3 regions of the Pantoea sp. X-Soil-ISGK-355 genome follow, and region 1 is predicted to be linked to each of the others. Evidence: predicted binding sites of a transcription regulator. Region 1 holds the regulator's gene; each other region holds the start of a gene.
What was found. The regulator CRP, encoded in region 1, controls carbon source genes, mostly activating them, when cyclic AMP is high. The targets are predictions, from matches to a motif close to ATGTGANNNNNNTCACAT.
Positions count from the first base shown of each region.

Region 2: a site for CRP is predicted at 2,712-2,729, ahead of AC6I8J_RS09025 (6-phosphofructokinase). Genes of this name have one in related genera too.
Region 3: a site for CRP is predicted at 3,293-3,310, ahead of adhE (bifunctional acetaldehyde-CoA/alcohol dehydrogenase). Genes of this name have one in related genera too.

Region 1 is NZ_AP035971.1:3,673,003-3,678,559, forward strand. Features, by position in the region: gene AC6I8J_RS16940 (hydrolase) at 1-448, shown strand, start outside; gene AC6I8J_RS16945 (YheU family protein) at 453-671, shown strand; gene AC6I8J_RS16950 (phosphoribulokinase) at 733-1,602, shown strand; gene AC6I8J_RS16955 (OsmC family protein) at 1,970-2,374, opposite strand; gene crp (cAMP-activated global transcriptional regulator CRP) at 2,678-3,310, shown strand; gene AC6I8J_RS16965 (YccS/YhfK family putative transporter) at 3,368-5,443, shown strand; gene argD (bifunctional acetylornithine/succinyldiaminopimelate transaminase) at 5,445-5,557, opposite strand, start outside.
Region 2 is NZ_AP035971.1:1,949,592-1,955,148, forward strand. Features, by position in the region: gene pqqF (pyrroloquinoline quinone biosynthesis protein PqqF) at 1-767, shown strand, start outside; gene AC6I8J_RS09010 (YceI family protein) at 884-1,468, shown strand; gene AC6I8J_RS09015 (pyridoxal-phosphate dependent enzyme) at 1,522-1,869, opposite strand; gene AC6I8J_RS09020 (pyridoxal-phosphate dependent enzyme) at 1,841-2,425, opposite strand; gene AC6I8J_RS09025 (6-phosphofructokinase) at 3,003-3,983, shown strand; gene AC6I8J_RS09030 (PTS sugar transporter subunit IIB) at 3,993-4,307, shown strand; gene AC6I8J_RS09035 (PTS sugar transporter subunit IIC) at 4,300-5,557, shown strand, end outside.
Region 3 is NZ_AP035971.1:2,209,039-2,214,595, forward strand. Features, by position in the region: gene oppA (oligopeptide ABC transporter substrate-binding protein OppA) at 1-48, opposite strand, end outside; gene AC6I8J_RS10235 (ABC transporter substrate-binding protein) at 203-1,828, opposite strand; gene AC6I8J_RS10240 (YchE family NAAT transporter) at 2,410-3,057, opposite strand; gene adhE (bifunctional acetaldehyde-CoA/alcohol dehydrogenase) at 3,506-5,557, shown strand, end outside.

The DNA.
Region 1 (5,557 bases):
AAAACTGGAACATGGCTTTTCACGCTTCTATCAATACTATTTGCTGGCGCAGCTGAAGAAAAATGCCCGCCGCAAACTGCACGCCTGGCCGGATACGCTGCCGGTCAATCTGGCGCAGTTAAAAGCGCTGCGGCGACTGCGCGATTTTGATGATGCGATTACCGCCCGCGCCCACGGTTTTGTCGATGCGGCCGATTACTATCATCGGGCCAGCGCCATGCCCTGGCTCAAACGCGCAGAGAAACCGCTGCTAATCATCCACGCCAAAGACGATCCCTTTATGAGTGATGAGGTGATTCCGCACAGCAGCCAATTATCTGCCACTATTACTTATCAACTGACACCACACGGCGGCCACGTCGGTTTCGTCGGCGGGACGTTACGCCAGCCCGAAATGTGGCTGGAACAGCGCATCCCGCAGTGGATCGCCCCTTTTCTGGATACCTGATCTCGTGATTATTCCCTGGCAACAGGTCTCTCCTGAGACCCTTGAAAATCTGATTGAAACCTTTGTGCTGCGTGAAGGCACTGACTATGGCGAGCATGAACGTAGCCTGCTGGACAAGGTGGCTGATGTGCGACGCCAGCTGGAAACCGGTGAAGTGGTGCTGGTGTGGTCGGAACTGCATGAATCGGTCAATATCATGCCGCGTAAAGAATTTCGTGGCTGATGCACCCGGCACCCTTTCATGATAACAATGCTCATCGTCCGACCTCACAGGGAGCTTTTCTATGTCTGCACGTCATCCCATTATCGCGGTGACCGGTTCCAGCGGCGCAGGAACCACCACCACCAGCCTGGCGTTCCGCAAAATTTTTCAGCAGCTTGACCTGCATGCGGCGGAGCTGGAAGGTGACAGTTTTCACCGCTTTACCCGCCCTGAAATGGATATGGCGATTCGTAAGGCACGCGATCTGGGACGTCATGTCAGCTACTTTGGCCCGGAAGCCAATGACTTTGGCCTGCTGGAGCAGAGCTTTAAAGAGTATGGTCTCAGCGGGGAGGGGCAGTCGCGTAAATATCTGCACACTTACGATGAGGCGGTGCCGTGGAATCAGGTGCCCGGCACTTTTACACCCTGGCAGCCGCTACCGCAGAACACCGATATTCTTTTTTATGAAGGATTGCATGGCGGTGTGGTGACAGCGCAGCACAACGTGGCGGAACAGGTCGATCTGCTGGTGGGCGTGGTACCGATTGTTAACCTGGAGTGGATTCAGAAGCTGGTACGCGACACTGGCGAGCGCGGTCATTCACGTGAAGCCGTAATGGATTCCGTGGTGCGCTCAATGGAAGATTACATCAACTACATCACACCGCAGTTTTCACGCACCCATATCAACTTTCAGCGCGTTCCAACCATCGATACCTCCAACCCGTTCGCAGCCCGCGCCATTCCGTCACTGGATGAGAGTTTTGTGGTGATCCACTTTCAGGCGCTGGAAGATATCGACTTCCCCTACCTGCTGGCAATGCTGCAGGGCTCGTTTATCTCGCACATCAATACGCTGGTGGTGCCCGGCGGCAAAATGGGTCTGGCGATGGAGTTGATCATGGGTCCGCTGGTGAAGCGGCTGATGGAAGGTAAGCGGATAGAGTAAGAGGTCAAAAGGGCCTTTCCAGACTAATGCCAATGCAGGATCAATCTGACAGCAGCGAAAATGCTTAACACGCAGGGAACCGGGTCAGAAAAGGAAAGCGTCCCGCGCCAGGGACGGCGCGGGACGAGCGGCCAGGGATTGGCTTAAGCGACTTTCCGATCTGACCCGGTTCCCAGCGCAGGCACAGTATCAACGCGGATTCCCTATGCAGGCACAATCTGACAGCGGACCGACACAAACCGCTCTGACCCTGTTCACAACGCAGGCACAATCTCAAAGCGGATTTCCGGACCAGGCACAGTCTTAAAGCAACCTGCATCAGATACTGGAAGTGAAGTTAGCAGGTCTGCAATAACCCCTGCGGCTACTAAAGTTCGATCACTTCATAGCTATGCGTAATGTTGACGCCTTTACCCAGCATGATGGCCACCGAGCAATATTTTTCAGCCGAAAGATCGACCGCGCGTGAGACCGCTTTATCCTGGAGCGCTTTGCCACTCACGATAAAATGCAGGTTGATGTGCGTAAAGATTCGCGGCGCCTCTTCACGACGTTCTGAGGTCAGTTTTACTTCACAATCAGCCACATCGTTGCGGCCTTTTTGCAGAATTGATACCACGTCAATCGCGCTGCATCCACCTGCCGCCATCAGCACCATTTCCATTGGGCTGGGCGCTTTATCACCTGAATTGCCATCCATCAGTATCTGATGGCCGGATGAGGATTCTCCAAGGAATGTCAGCCCTTCTACCCATTTCACTCTTGCCTGCATGATTTTTGCTCCGGAATACGCTGTTTTGTCGCCAGAGTACGCTTTCGCCTGGTAAACAGCAATCCAGAGAAATCCGCCTGTAGCTGAAGCGAGACAACAGAAGACAGTCGGCAAAAGCTGTGCTACAAACAGTGCTGAAAATATTTTTCGTCACCCGATGGCGAAGCCGGGAAGAATGATGCGCACTGCGCCTGATGCGGCCCGAATAATTTCCTGAAAAGGAAACGCTTGAAGCTTTCACCGCCTGACAGGGAAAACTGCCCCCTGTATTTTGGGCACGATTACAACAGAGGATAATAGCGAATGGTTCTCGGCAAACCGCAAACAGACCCTACACTCGAATGGTTCCTGTCCCATTGCCATATTCACAAGTATCCATCCAAAAGTACGCTGATTCACCAAGGTGAAAAAGCAGAAACGCTTTACTACATCGTGAAAGGTTCCGTCGCGGTTCTGATTAAAGATGAAGAAGGCAAAGAGATGATTCTTTCCTACCTGAATCAGGGCGATTTTATTGGTGAGCTTGGCCTGTTCGAAGAAGGTCAGGAACGCAGCGCCTGGGTACGTGCGAAAAGCGCGTGCGAAGTGGCGGAGATTTCTTACAAGAAATTCCGTCAGTTGATCCAGGTTAACCCCGATATCCTGATGCGACTCTCATCGCAGATGGCGCGTCGCCTGCAGGTGACGTCTGAAAAAGTGGGTAACCTCGCTTTCCTCGACGTTACCGGCCGCATTGCACAGACTCTGCTTAACCTGGCGAAGCAGCCAGATGCCATGACGCATCCCGACGGCATGCAAATTAAAATCACTCGTCAGGAAATTGGTCAGATTGTGGGTTGTTCACGTGAAACCGTGGGCCGTATTTTGAAGATGCTGGAAGATCAGAACCTGATCTCCGCACACGGCAAAACCATCGTCGTTTACGGCACCCGCTAATTCCTGTCATCCACGGCGTGATGGCAACATCACGCCGTTATTGTTTGTGTTGGGCCGATGTGGCGTCGAATCATTTACCATCCTGAAGTCAATTATGCCTTGCGGCAAACGCTGGTGCTCTGTCTGCCGGTGGCGCTGGGCTGGCTGGCTGGCGACCTGCAAAAAGGTCTGCTGTTCTCATTAGTGCCCGCCTGCTGCAATATCGCCGGTCTCGATACGCCGCATAAACGCTTTTTCAAACGTCTGATTGTGGGCGGTAGCCTGTTTGCCCTCGGCAGCTTTCTGATCCAGTGGCTCACCCTGCATGCGATTCCACTGCCGCTGATCCTCTTCGCTATGCCTTTGCTGCTCGGCGTCACGGGTGAGATCAGCCCGCTGCATGGCCGTCTGCTGCCCGGCACCCTGATTGCCGCCATCTTTACCCTGAGCCTGATTGGCCGCATGCCCATCTATGTCACCCCGCTGCTCTATATCGGCGGCACGCTGTGGTACGGGCTGTTTAACTGGTTCTGGTTCTGGCTGTGGAAAGAGCAGCCAATGCGCGAAAGCCTGAGCCTGATCTACCGCGAGCTGGCTAACTACTGCGACGCGAAATACACCCTGCTGACGCAGCTGACCGATCCGGAAAAGGCGCTGCCGCCACTGCTGGCCCGTCAGCAGAAAGTGGTCGATCTGATTAACACCTGTTATCAGCAGATGCATATGCTGTCGGCAAGCCGCGATCACAGCCATAAAAGGCTGACGCGCGCTTTCCAGGTGGCCCTCGATCTGCAGGAGCATATCTCGGTCAGCCTGCATCGGCCGGAAGAAGTCCAGAAGCTGGTGGAGCAAAGCCATGCTGAAGCGGTGATCCGCTGGAATGCCAAAACCATCTCGGCCCGGCTGCGGGTGCTGGCAGATAACATTCTTTATCACCAGTTACCCGACCGCTTTGCGATGGATAAACAGCTCGGCGCACTGGAGAAAATTGCCCATCAGCATCCCGATAATCCGGTGGGTAACTTCTGCCTTTATCACTTCAACCGCATTGCGCGGGTGCTACGCACCCAGAAACCGCTTTACCAGCGCGATCTGATGGCAGACCGCCAGCGCCGCCTGCCGCTGTTACCGGCGCTGCGCAGTTATCTCTCGTTTCGCTCGTCGTCGCTGCGCACGGCGGGTCGCTTTGCGGTGATGCTGATGCTGGGCAGCGCGCTGGCGCTGTTCTTCAACATCCCTAAACCCTACTGGATCCTGATGACCATTATGTTCGTCAGCCAGAACGGCTACAGCGCCACCCGCGTCCGTATCCAGCACCGGGCGCTGGGCACCTTTGCCGGCCTGGTCATCGCGGCCGCTACGCTGCGGCTCGCGGTACCGGAGTCACTGGTGCTGCTGATCATGCTGGCGATAACCTTTATCAGCTATCGCTTTACCCGCCAGTTCTATGGCTGGTCGATGATTGGCTTTACGGTCACGGCAGTTTACTCGCTGCAACTGCTGTCACTGAATGGCGCGCAGTTTCTGCTGCCGCGATTGATGGATACGCTGATGGGCTGTCTGATCGCCTTTGGTGGGATGCTGTGGCTGTGGCCGCAGTGGCAGAGCGGCTTACTACGGCAGAACGCCCACGACGCGCTGGAAACCTATCAGGATGCGCTGCGGCTGTTACTGGGCGACGAACAGTCGCCAGAGAAACTGGCTTATCAGCGCGTGAAGGTTAATCAGGCGCACAATGCGCTGTTTAACTCACTGAATCAGGCAATGCAGGAACCCGCGTTCAACTCCCGTTACCTGAGTGATATGCGGCTCTGGGTCACCCACAGTCAGTTTATTGTCGAGCATATCAATGCGATAACGATTCTGGCGCGCGAGCACACTATGCTGACCGCCTCGCTGGCTCAACGCTATCTGCAATCCTGCGAAATTGCGCTGCAGCGGTGTCAGCAGCGGCTGGAATATGATGGTGAAAGCTCACAGGTGAATCTGCTGGATGACCTGGAAAACATCAGTGAGGGACCGATTACTGTGGTGGAGCAGCATGTGCGGCGCATTCTCGATCATCTGAGCGTGATGTACACCATTTCATCGCTGGCGTGGAACCAGCGACCGCAACATGGCCGCTGGCTGATCAGACGCTTACGTAAAAACTAAGCTAGCCGTTAAGCACTTTGCCGACGGCGGTGGCGAAGCGGCTCATGCCCTCTTCAATGTCGGCCGGTTCGATGATCAGCGACGGGGCAAAACGCATCACATCGGTGCCAGCTA
Region 2 (5,557 bases), 1.7 Mb from region 1:
CGGTAACTGACCAGACGCTGAGCCAGATTGTCTCTGCCCTGACATTGCCGGTTGAGGCAAATCTGCCATCGCCTGTCGAAAGCATCGCTATCCGTGCGTTGCTGCGACAGTTGCCTTATCAGCTGGCAGCCAATGTTACGCCAGGGTGCTGGCGGGCGGCGCTGAAGGGTGGCAACGCCGCGCTGCATTCACGCATTGCCCGACGGCTGAGCGCGCTGTCGCTGCCGGTTAACCCGGACACGCCGCCCAAGCGTATGACCACGCAGACCGGCATGACGCGCCTACCACACGCCAGTGCAGACAACGCGCTGCTGCTGTTTATTCCGCTGCAGCGTCCTGAACAGCTGGCTGCATTGCGCGCACTGGCGCTCATCTACGAGCCACGTTTTTTCCAGCGCTACCGCGTTGAGCAGCCAATAGGTTACGTGGTCAGCAGCCGCTATATGCGCTGCGCTGATGAAGAGGGGGTGTTATTTGCGCTACAGTCGCCCGATTACAGTGCGCTGTCACTACTGCGCTACTGCCGTAACTTCCTGCGGTCACTGAACGAGACGCTGGCGGAATGTGATCTTGTGGCCCTGAAAGCGCGACTGCTGAGCCAGCAGGTTGAGCAGCCACTGGCCCTGCTACGCCGTGAAAATGGCCTGGCAGAACCGGACGCGACGCAGATTGCGGCGCTGACCCTTGCAGATTTACTGCAATTGCACCGCACGCTGATTCAGGATCGCCGCCGCTGGCGGGTGCTGTTTACCGGCGGGAATACGTAGTGACCGGTTTTAAGGTTGCTGAATTTATTTGAAAATTACCGACAAATCTCTTCACTGTCTATTCCGGGAAAACTGGACCACACTCAATTCACTTTTGTCCGCATAAGGAATTGACCGTGAAGAACTTCAAACGTATTGCACTGCCCCTGTTAGCCGCTGCTACCCTCTACGCTCCGTTATCTCAGGCTGAGGCGATGCACTACCAGCTGAACCCTGAGCATACGTCGGTAATTGTTGCCTGGAACCACTTTGGCTTCTCAAATCCTACCGCGGATATCCCGGACGCAACCGGTACTCTGGTGTTCGATAAAGATCATCCGGAGGCCTCACGCGTTGACGTGACCCTGCCAGTCAGCAAAATCGACAGCCACGTCGCGGCGCTGACCAAAGAGTTCAAAGGTACCGAATACTTCGACACCGCCAAATACCCGACAGCGACCTTCCACAGCACCAAAGTGGTGGCGAAGGGCGACAATAAATTTGACGTTGAAGGTAACCTGACCCTGAAAGGGATCACCAAACCGGTTACGCTGCACGCGACGCTGAACAAGCAGGGCGAGCATCCGATGGTCAAGAAGCAGGCGATTGGTTTTGACGCCACCGGCACCATCAAGCGTTCTGACTTCAAGCTGGACAAATATGTCCCTGCGGTAAGCGACGACGTTACGCTGACGCTGTCTACCGAAGCTTACGCGAAGTAATCAACGGATGGCGTAGCCCCTCTGGCTGCGCCATCGTTTTTCCCTTTAATTCGTCAGCTCTGCAGACTCTCCAGCGTGACAGACGCCCCGCCACAGACGATAACCAGCACGTTATCATCCGATTTAAAGCCGATTTTCCCGTCATACAGCATCGATAATGAGACGCCACAGGCTGGCTCTGTCAGAACACGATGATCGTCCAGGAAGCGGCGACAGGCATTCACAGCTTCATCATCGCTCACAACCTTTCCCCTGACATCTGCGCGGCGTGCCACGTTAAACGCATTTTCACACACCTGACTGGCTGCCAGCGTAGTGGCGATACCGCTGACCCGGTCCAGCGTGACCCGCTCCCCGGCTTCCAGCGCAGCGTTAAGCGACGCGGTTTCCCTCAGTTTCAACCGCATAAATCGGGATATGGCTGAGCTGATGCTTTTCCAGACCCTGGGCAATGCCGGAGAGCAGACTGCCTCCGCCCACGGAGAGGATTACCGCATCGGGACGTAACCCTTCATCAATCACTTCATCGACCAGCGTACTGATACCGTCCCACAGTAGCGGATTGTCAAACGGATGGATGTAGATATGTTCCTGCGACGCCAGCGATAAAGCGTACGCGTTGGCCTCACTCCAGACGCTGCCGTGTACGATCAGCCTGGCACCTTCCTGTTCGATAAGCTGTCTGGCGCGCGCCGGGGTCGTTTCAGGTACCACCACCGTGACCGGGAGCCCCAGCCTGCGGCCGCTGTGCGCCACAGCAATACCCGCATTGCCGCCGGAGGAGCTGACAAACGCCTTAGCGCCCTGTGCAGCGTAGTACTGACAGATATGGCCTGCGCTTCTGAGCTTAAAGGATCCGGTCGGCTGCGCCGATTCCATTTTCAGCCAGACGTTGCTGCCGCTGAGCTGACTCAGTGGCAGGGAGTGAATGAGAGGGGTACGGATAGCTATTTCCATGCGTCTGGTCCTGGTTAAATGGGGTCACAGAGAACCGGTTTGTCGTCACGGTGAACGTCGGTTTTGCCGTGCGGAATAGCAGCGTCGGACGCAGAAGAGAAAGTCACCCCTCAGAAAAAGCGTGGAGGTTTTTCCTTAAAAATCATTATCGTCAGGCTACCTGTTCTGTCTACATAGAAAGGTTATACCGAAGAATACGACTTGTTCGCAACAGCGATGCTGAATCGGCTTGCAGATTTTCTTTTTGCATCTTAATTGCGGTTTCTGTTCTGTGAAACCGGGAAAAATGAGGTGAAAGTCACAAATCTGCAACGCCACGTGAATGACCGATTTTACCTCCTCCTGCTTTCTGGCCAGCTCACCCCCGTCATCCGCTAACCCAATGATTTATATCGATTCGCCTTAAGCGCAATAAGTAGGAATAGTGTGAGTTAAATCACAAATAAAGGAGTGTGAATTGCCCTGTCAATATTCCTGTCTGAGAAAAACCGCGCGTAACTGTGATCTCCTCTGCAAATAGCAACCCCGCTAACCGGAAGAATAACCTTCAGCAGAGTAAGCCAGCGAGGTGAGGGTGATGCGAATTGGAATGGTGATCAGTGGCGGTGACGTGACCGGCATTAATAATTTTGTCTTCCAGATTGGGCGTATGGCACAGGCGGAGATGGTGATATTTGATGGCGGTATTCCCGGCCTGCTGCAAAATCATCATCGTGAGATCAGCCAGCGCGATCTGCTCGACTTTTCCATCGCCTCTATTCCGGTTATGCAATCGGGACGCACTGAAAAGAAACTGGTGCGCAGCGAATATGAGTTAATTGCACGCCAGCTGAAAAGTGCCCGGATTGACATATTAATTATGGCGGGTGGAGACGGGTCGCTGCAATTTCTCCATACCCTGTCGGCGTATGGCGTGAATTGTTTTGGCGTCGGCATGACCATCGATAATGATGTTTTCGGCAGTGATTACACGCTGGGATTCTCCACCGCCTGCGAGCAGGTATTTAAAGAGGTGGCGAAACTGCGCAATACCGGCCGCGCCTTACCGGGCCGGGTTTTTATGCTGGAGTTGCTCGGTGGCTATTGCGGCGAATTAACGCTGCAATCCGCGATTAAATCTAACGCAGATATTGCGTTAATTCCGGAGTGCCAGATCCCGCTGCCACAACTGGCACAGCGCATCACCGGGCGGCTGGCAGCGCAGAATAGCGTAGTCATCCTCTGTTCGGAAGGCTACACCCGTGAATATTCGCCCGGTTTTCAGGGGGCGATCGACACCTTAATCAAACAGCTTGAACCCCTCATTGGCGTGCGCATCCGTAAAACCATTATGGGTTACGGGCTGCGCAATGGTGATCCCACCTGCGAAGAGATCTTTCAGGGCACCATTATAGCCAGTGAAGTGGTGCGTTGTATTCAGTCAGGCATGCGGAATAAAGCGGTCATTATTAATGGCAGCAATAAACCAATCCCGATTGATTTAATAAGCATGCAAAAACGCCTGGTCGATATTGACGGGCACCATTACAAACTCGCTAAACAACTCAATATAGTGTGAGGAAAAACCATGCTGAAAATATTATGTGTCTGTGGTTGTGGATTAGGTTCCAGTTTTGCGATTGAGATGAGCGCAAAAGCGGTATTAAAAAAACTGGAGATTGAGGCCGATATCGATCACACCACCATTTCAGAAGCGAATGCCTTTAAGTCAGATATGATCCTGACGCAAAAAGCGTTTGCCGATGTTTTAAACGCCGACGCCAGTCCGGAGCAGATTAAACGGGTCATAATTCTTAACCGGCTCACCGATAAAGCGGAAATTGAGCAGAAGATCCTGGCCTTTTTAAAAGAACGCAATCAGAAGGTCGCCGCCCATGAATAGTGTGATCGACTTTCTGGTAAAAGATCTGCTGGGGCAGGCGTCGATTCTGATCGCCTTTATTGCCCTGATTGGTCTGCTGCTGCAAAAAAAATCGGCAGGCAAGGTGGTGGAAGGCACCTTTAAAACCCTGCTCGGCTTTTTAATTATGATGGCGGGTATCAATATTATTGTAGGCACCCTGACGTTCCTCAATACTATTTTTACCCATGGCTTTGGCATGCGCGGCTATATCACCGATGTGGCCGCCATTGCCGGGCTGGCTAACCGTGAGCTGGGGTCTGAAGTCGCGCTGACGCTGCTGGTGATCTTTATCGTCAATATCATCGTCGCGCGACTGACGCCCTTTAAATACATCTTCCTGACCGGCCAGGCGTTGCTGTGGATGGCGACCATTGGCGCGGTGATCGGTTATAAAGCGGGGCTGACCGGGCTACCGCTGATCCTGACCGGCGGTATCTTTGGCGGAATCATGGCGGTCGTGATGCCCGCGCTGGCGCAGCCGGTGGTGCGGCGCATCACCGACTCTGACGATGTCGCCCTGGGTCATTTCTGCACCATCGGTTATCTGGTCACGGCGGCGGTCGCCAAAGTGGTTGGCAAAGGATCGCGCTCCACCGAAGACCTGAAGCTGCCCGATAACTTTAAGTTTCTGCAGGATACCTATCTGTCGATGGCGCTGGTGATGGTGCCGATGTACCTGATTCCCGCCGTGGCAGCCGGTCCGGCCTTCATTGCCCAGTACAGCAACGGCATGAACTACCTGATGTACGCCTTTATGCAGTCGATTCAGTTCGTGGCCGGGGTCTTCGTGCTCTACAGCGGTGTCCGTCTGCTGCTGAACGAGCTGGTGCCTGCCTTCCGGGGTATCGCGATGCGCGTCGTGCCGGATGCGAAACCGGCACTGGACTGTCCGGTGATGTTTCCGTACGCCCCGAACGCGGTGATCGTTGGCTTCCTTGCCACCACACTTGGTTCCATCGTCGGCATGCTGGTCTTCCCGATGTTGGGTCTGGCGATGATCCTGCCTGGCCTGCTGACCAACTTCTTTGCCGGTGGCACCGCCGGCGTATTTGGTAATGCCATGGGCGGACGGCGCGGCGCAATGATCGGCGGCTTCGTCCATGGACTCTTTATCACCATTCTGCCTGCCATCCTGGTGCCGATGCTGGAGAGCTACGGCTTTACCGGCGTCACCTTCAGTGACTCCGACGTGATCAGTACCGGCCTGGTGCTCGGCCATGCCTTCCAGA
Region 3 (5,557 bases), 1.5 Mb from region 1:
GGCAAAAACGCCCGCTGCAATCAGGCTTTTTTTCGTGATGTTGTTCATTATTACACTCCAGTTTTATTATCGTCACCGTGGCGATGCTCCGCCACGGCGTCCCCCGTCTCCGGGCTCCCTGGCCTGTTCCCAGGGAGATTGACCCCAAAATGGTCTGTACGCTGATGCGTGTCCCGACTGTCTCGCCGAAACGGCGATCAGATCAGTGTTGTTTGATGAAATAGTACTTCAGGTCTGTCATGTCCTGCGGGTCTTTGCCCGTAAAGCCGCCAACCCAGGGCTTTACCAGGCGCACACTTACGCGGTAGTAAACTGGCACAATTGGTGAGTCTTTGTCGAGTTGTGTTTCAGCCTGCTGATACAGGTCGACGCGCTGCGCCTCGCTGCCCGCCGTCAACGTTTCCGCCATTAAGCGATCGAAGGTCGCGCTGCTGTAAAACGCGGTGTTGATCGAGGCGTTACTGATCAGCATGTTCAGGAAGGTGGAGGGCTCGTTGTAATCGGCACACCAGGTGACACGTACCACGTCATACTGGGCCTGATGACGGGTCTCCAGCATGGTTTTCCACTCCTGATTCTGCAGCGTCACCTTCGCGCCCAGATTTTTCTGCCACATCGACGCGGCGGCAATCGCCTGCCGCTTATTTTGATCAGAGGTGTTATAGAGCAGCGTAAAGTTCAGCGGATGGCTGGCATCAAAACCCGCCTCTGCCAGCAGCTTTTTCGCCGCCTCATTACGCTGCGCCTGGGTCCAGGTGAACCATTCAGGCGGGGATAGCTTAATACCAGCCGTGAACGGTGGCGTGAGGCTATAGGCCGGAATCTGTCCCTGAGCCATGATCTTATTGGCAATCACCTCGCGATCGAGGGTCATTTTCAGCGCAGCGCGCACCCGTGCATCGGTGAACGGCGCTTTTTTGTTGTTGATTTCGTAGTAGAAGGTGCAAAGCAGCGGACTGACTTTGACTTCATCACCCAGCTCTTTGCGCAGCTTGCCAAACATCTCTGGCGGTATCGCACTGTTAGTGATATCCGTGCCACCACTGCGATAGCGATTAATGTCACTGTTTTCAGTAGCGATCGGCAGGAAGGTCCCCTGCTCAATCACCGTATGCGCATTGTCCCAGTAGAGGGGATTACGCGTCACAACGATTTTTTCATTCACCACCCAGTCGCTGAGTGTATAGGCACCGTTACCGATGTAGTGACCGGGACGGGTCCAGGCGTCGCCCCACTGCTTAATGGCTGGCGCATAAACCGGCTTCATCGCCGTGTGCGCTAACATCGCCATCAGGTAAGGCACGGGTTCACTCAGGGTGATCTGCAGGCGATGGGCATCAAGTGCTTTTACGCCCAATTGATCGGGTGATGCTTTACCGGCAAGGATGGCATCAATACCGGCAAAATGAGCTGCCTGCAGATAGCTGGAATATGGCGATGCTGTTTTCGGGTCCACCAGCCGACGCCAGCTATAAACGAAATCAGCGGCCGTCACCGGTTCGCCATTGCTCCACTTTGCATCATCACGCAGAGTAAAAATCCAGACCGTGGGTTGTGGATTTTCCCAGCTTCTGGCGACGCCCGGCACAACCTGACCGCGGTTATCGGTGTTAACCAGGCCATCCAGCAGGTTATGGATAACATTAGATTCCGGCACGCCTTCGGTTTTATGTGGATCCAGCGAAGAGACTTCGCTTCCGTTGTTGATCACTATTTGCTGTTGGGCGGCCAGAACCGTTCCAGGCGGAATGGTGGCGGCATAAGCCGGAGAAAAAGCCGTGAACAAAAAGAGTGCGATTGCTGACCGCTGTTGTTGCAAGTTTTTCATCCCAATCATGCGAAACGCCAACCTTTAATTAAGTATCCCGATAGGCTTAAGCAAAAAGCGTTCTCACTTTGGACTTTCGGAGAAAAAATTTACGCTGGGCCAAAAATTATCAGAAGCCGCGAAGGGGCGCCAAAGCAAAATAGCTAAAATGTTAACTAATTCTCTTTTATCATGAGATGTCAGGCAGCGAAAGTGTTAATTTTCGTCCTGAAAATATTATATCGATATGAAAAATAGGCTATTTAGCTGGAAACCTGTTTCCAGGGCGTTATGCAGCTACAAAAAGCGTCTGTTTTGGTATTTGTATTGATAAAAAGAGCATCGACGTGATGAAATTCAGGCTGGCCGCTGAAGCCTGGGTATTTATCGGGTTGAGCGGAGATCAGATAGCAGATTATCGTGTGAAAATAGTGACATTATTCTGAGAAAAAAAGTCTGTGAGCAAACCCACAGTAACGGAATTTATAATCGTCTGTTTTTATTAAGCAGGATGAATGACTGCATTACTATGGTGCAATAAATTACCTTACTGCACCAATTCAGGTCACCAATTCGCTTCGCTGCATGAAATAAGTGAGTTTCTAGTTCAGCAAGCCGGGGAAAATCGACTTCATGCCGGTCACAACAAATTCAATACCCAGCGCCATCAGTAACAGGCCCATAATTCGGGTAATGACGTTGATACCGGTCTGCCCAAGAATGCGCACCATTAACGGCGCGGCGCGGAACAGCAGCCAGCAGCAGAAGGCAAAAATAGCAATGGCCAGGGTGAATCCCAGCAGATTGAGCCAGCTGTGGTAGCGGGTACTCCAGACGATGGTTGAGCTGATGGCACCCGGCCCCGCCATGAGTGGCAATGCCAGCGGCACAACCCCCACGCTTTCACGAATCGCCGTTTCTGACTTCTCCTGTTTGTTCTGCTTATCCTCGCCCAGCTTGCCGCTGATCATCGACATGGCAATGGTGACGACCAGAATCCCGCCCGCAATCCGGAAGGAATCAATCGAGATGCCAAACACATGCAGAATCGCATCGCCGAGGAAAAGTGACGTCCAGAGAATAATGGCAACGGCCAGATTAGCTGTAAGGTTGGTTTTGTTACGCTCAGCTACCCCCTGATAACGGGTCATGCTGATGAACACCGGAATAATGCCTACCGGATTGACCAGCGCAAAGAGCCCGACAAAAAATTTTATGTAGCCTGATAGATCTAACAGCGCTGGATTCACAACTCTACTCCGTACCACAGGGGGGAAAACGCGCCTAATGTATGTGAAAACGTGCAGAGACGCCAGATGTGCGCCTGGGTATTTATCCTGATGAACAGCAAAGCAATTAGCGCTTTCCGCCAGAGATTAAAAAGTGGCTGGATTTAGCCACTGCCAGGACGGCTGAGCACAGGAGCACGCTGACTTAACAGGAAAGCACTATAAAGGGCTGCTGAAAGGTGTCAGCTTGCGCTTAAATTGATCTGCATCAAAATTGACCTACCCCAAACCAGGTAATCTTTTCTTAACGGAAGAATAAGAAAGCTCGCTAACGCCAGCAGAAGACTCGTTCAGTAAACAGTTGAAAATCCGGGATTTACCTGTCAGCCAGTCACGTTATTTCAGCATGACTATACTCAGGACGCAGGATTGTTTACTAAAAAAGTTTAACTTCCTTCAGGAGAACACCATGGCCGTAACCAATGTCGCTGAACTCAATGCACTGGTCGAACGTGTAAAAAAAGCCCAGCGTGAATATGCCAACTTTTCTCAACAACAGGTCGACGCCATCTTCCGTGCCGCCGCCCTTGCCGCCGCTGACGCCAGAATCCCGTTAGCCAAGATGGCCGTTGCCGAATCCGGTATGGGCATCGTCGAAGACAAGGTCATTAAAAACCACTTTGCTTCCGAGTATATCTACAACGCCTATAAAGATGAAAAAACCTGTGGTGTATTAGCCACTGACGATACGTTCGGTACGATTACCATCGCCGAGCCGATTGGCCTGATTTGCGGTATCGTCCCGACAACCAACCCAACGTCAACCGCCATCTTTAAAGCATTAATCAGTCTTAAAACCCGTAATGGCATTATCTTTTCGCCACACCCTCGCGCCAAAGATGCGACAAACAAAGCTGCCGATATTGTCTTGCAGGCCGCCATTGCTGCCGGTGCGCCGAAAGACATTATCGGCTGGATCGATGCCCCGTCTGTTGAACTTTCAAACCAGCTGATGCATCACCCTGACATCAACCTGATTCTCGCCACCGGCGGTCCGGGCATGGTGAAAGCAGCATACAGCTCCGGTAAACCGGCGATTGGTGTCGGTGCCGGTAACACGCCGGTAGTGATTGATGAAACCGCCGATGTGAAACGTGCCGTTGCCTCCATTCTGATGTCAAAAACCTTTGATAACGGGGTGATCTGCGCCTCTGAACAATCTGTCATTGTGGTTGATTCAGTTTATGATGCCGTGCGTGAACGTTTCGCCAGCCATGGCGGCTACATGCTGCAGGGTGCTGAACTAAGCGCCGTACAGAATATCATCCTCAAAAACGGCGGTCTGAATGCGGCGATCGTGGGTCAGCCTGCCTTCAAAATTGCAGAGATGGCCGGTCTCACCGTGCCGCCGAGCACCAAGATCCTGATTGGTGAAGTGAAACTGGTGGATGAGTCTGAGCCATTTGCCCACGAAAAACTCTCACCTACCCTCGCAATGTATCGGGCAAAAGATTTCCAGGATGCTGTAGATAAAGCCGAGAAACTGGTCGCCATGGGCGGTATCGGTCACACCTCCTGCCTTTACACCGACCAGGATAACCAGACTGAGCGCGTGCACTACTTCGGCGACAAAATGAAAACCGCGCGTATTCTGATCAACACCCCGGCCTCTCAGGGCGGTATCGGTGACCTCTACAACTTTAAACTGGCGCCGTCTCTGACGCTGGGTTGTGGTTCCTGGGGCGGTAACTCTATTTCAGAGAACGTCGGTCCAAAACACCTGATCAATACCAAAACTGTCGCCAAGCGAGCTGAGAATATGTTGTGGCATAAACTTCCTAAATCCATCTACTTCCGTCGGGGTTCACTGCCAATTGCGTTGGAAGAGGTGGCAACGGACGGCGCGAAACGTGCCTTTATCGTCACTGACCGCTTCCTGTTCAATAACGGTTATGCTGACCAGGTGACCCGCGTGCTGAAATCACACGGCATCGAGACTGAAGTATTCTTCGAAGTTGAAGCTGACCCAACGCTGAGCATCGTACGTAAAGGTGCAGAGCAGATGAACAGCTTTAAACCTGACGTCATCATTGCCCTGGGCGGCGGTTCCCCAATGGATGCCGCGAAAATCATGTGGGTGATGTACGAACATCCCGAAACCCATTTCGAAGAGCTGGCGTTACGTTTCATGGACATCCGTAAACGTATCTACAAGTTCCCAAAAATGGGCGTCAAAGCACGCATGGTTGCCATCACGACTACCTCAGGTACCGGTTCAGAGGTCACACCGTTCGCTGTGGTAACCGACGATGCGACCGGTCAGAAATATCCTCTGGCTGACTATGCATTGACACCAGATATGGCAATTGTCGATGCCAACCTGGTGATGGATATGCCACGTTCACTCTGCGCCTTCGGTGGTCTGGATGCAGTCACCCACGCTCTGGAAGCCTATGTTTCTGTGCTGGCGAATGAATACTCTGATGGTCAGGCGCTGCAGGCACTGAAACTGCTGAAAGAG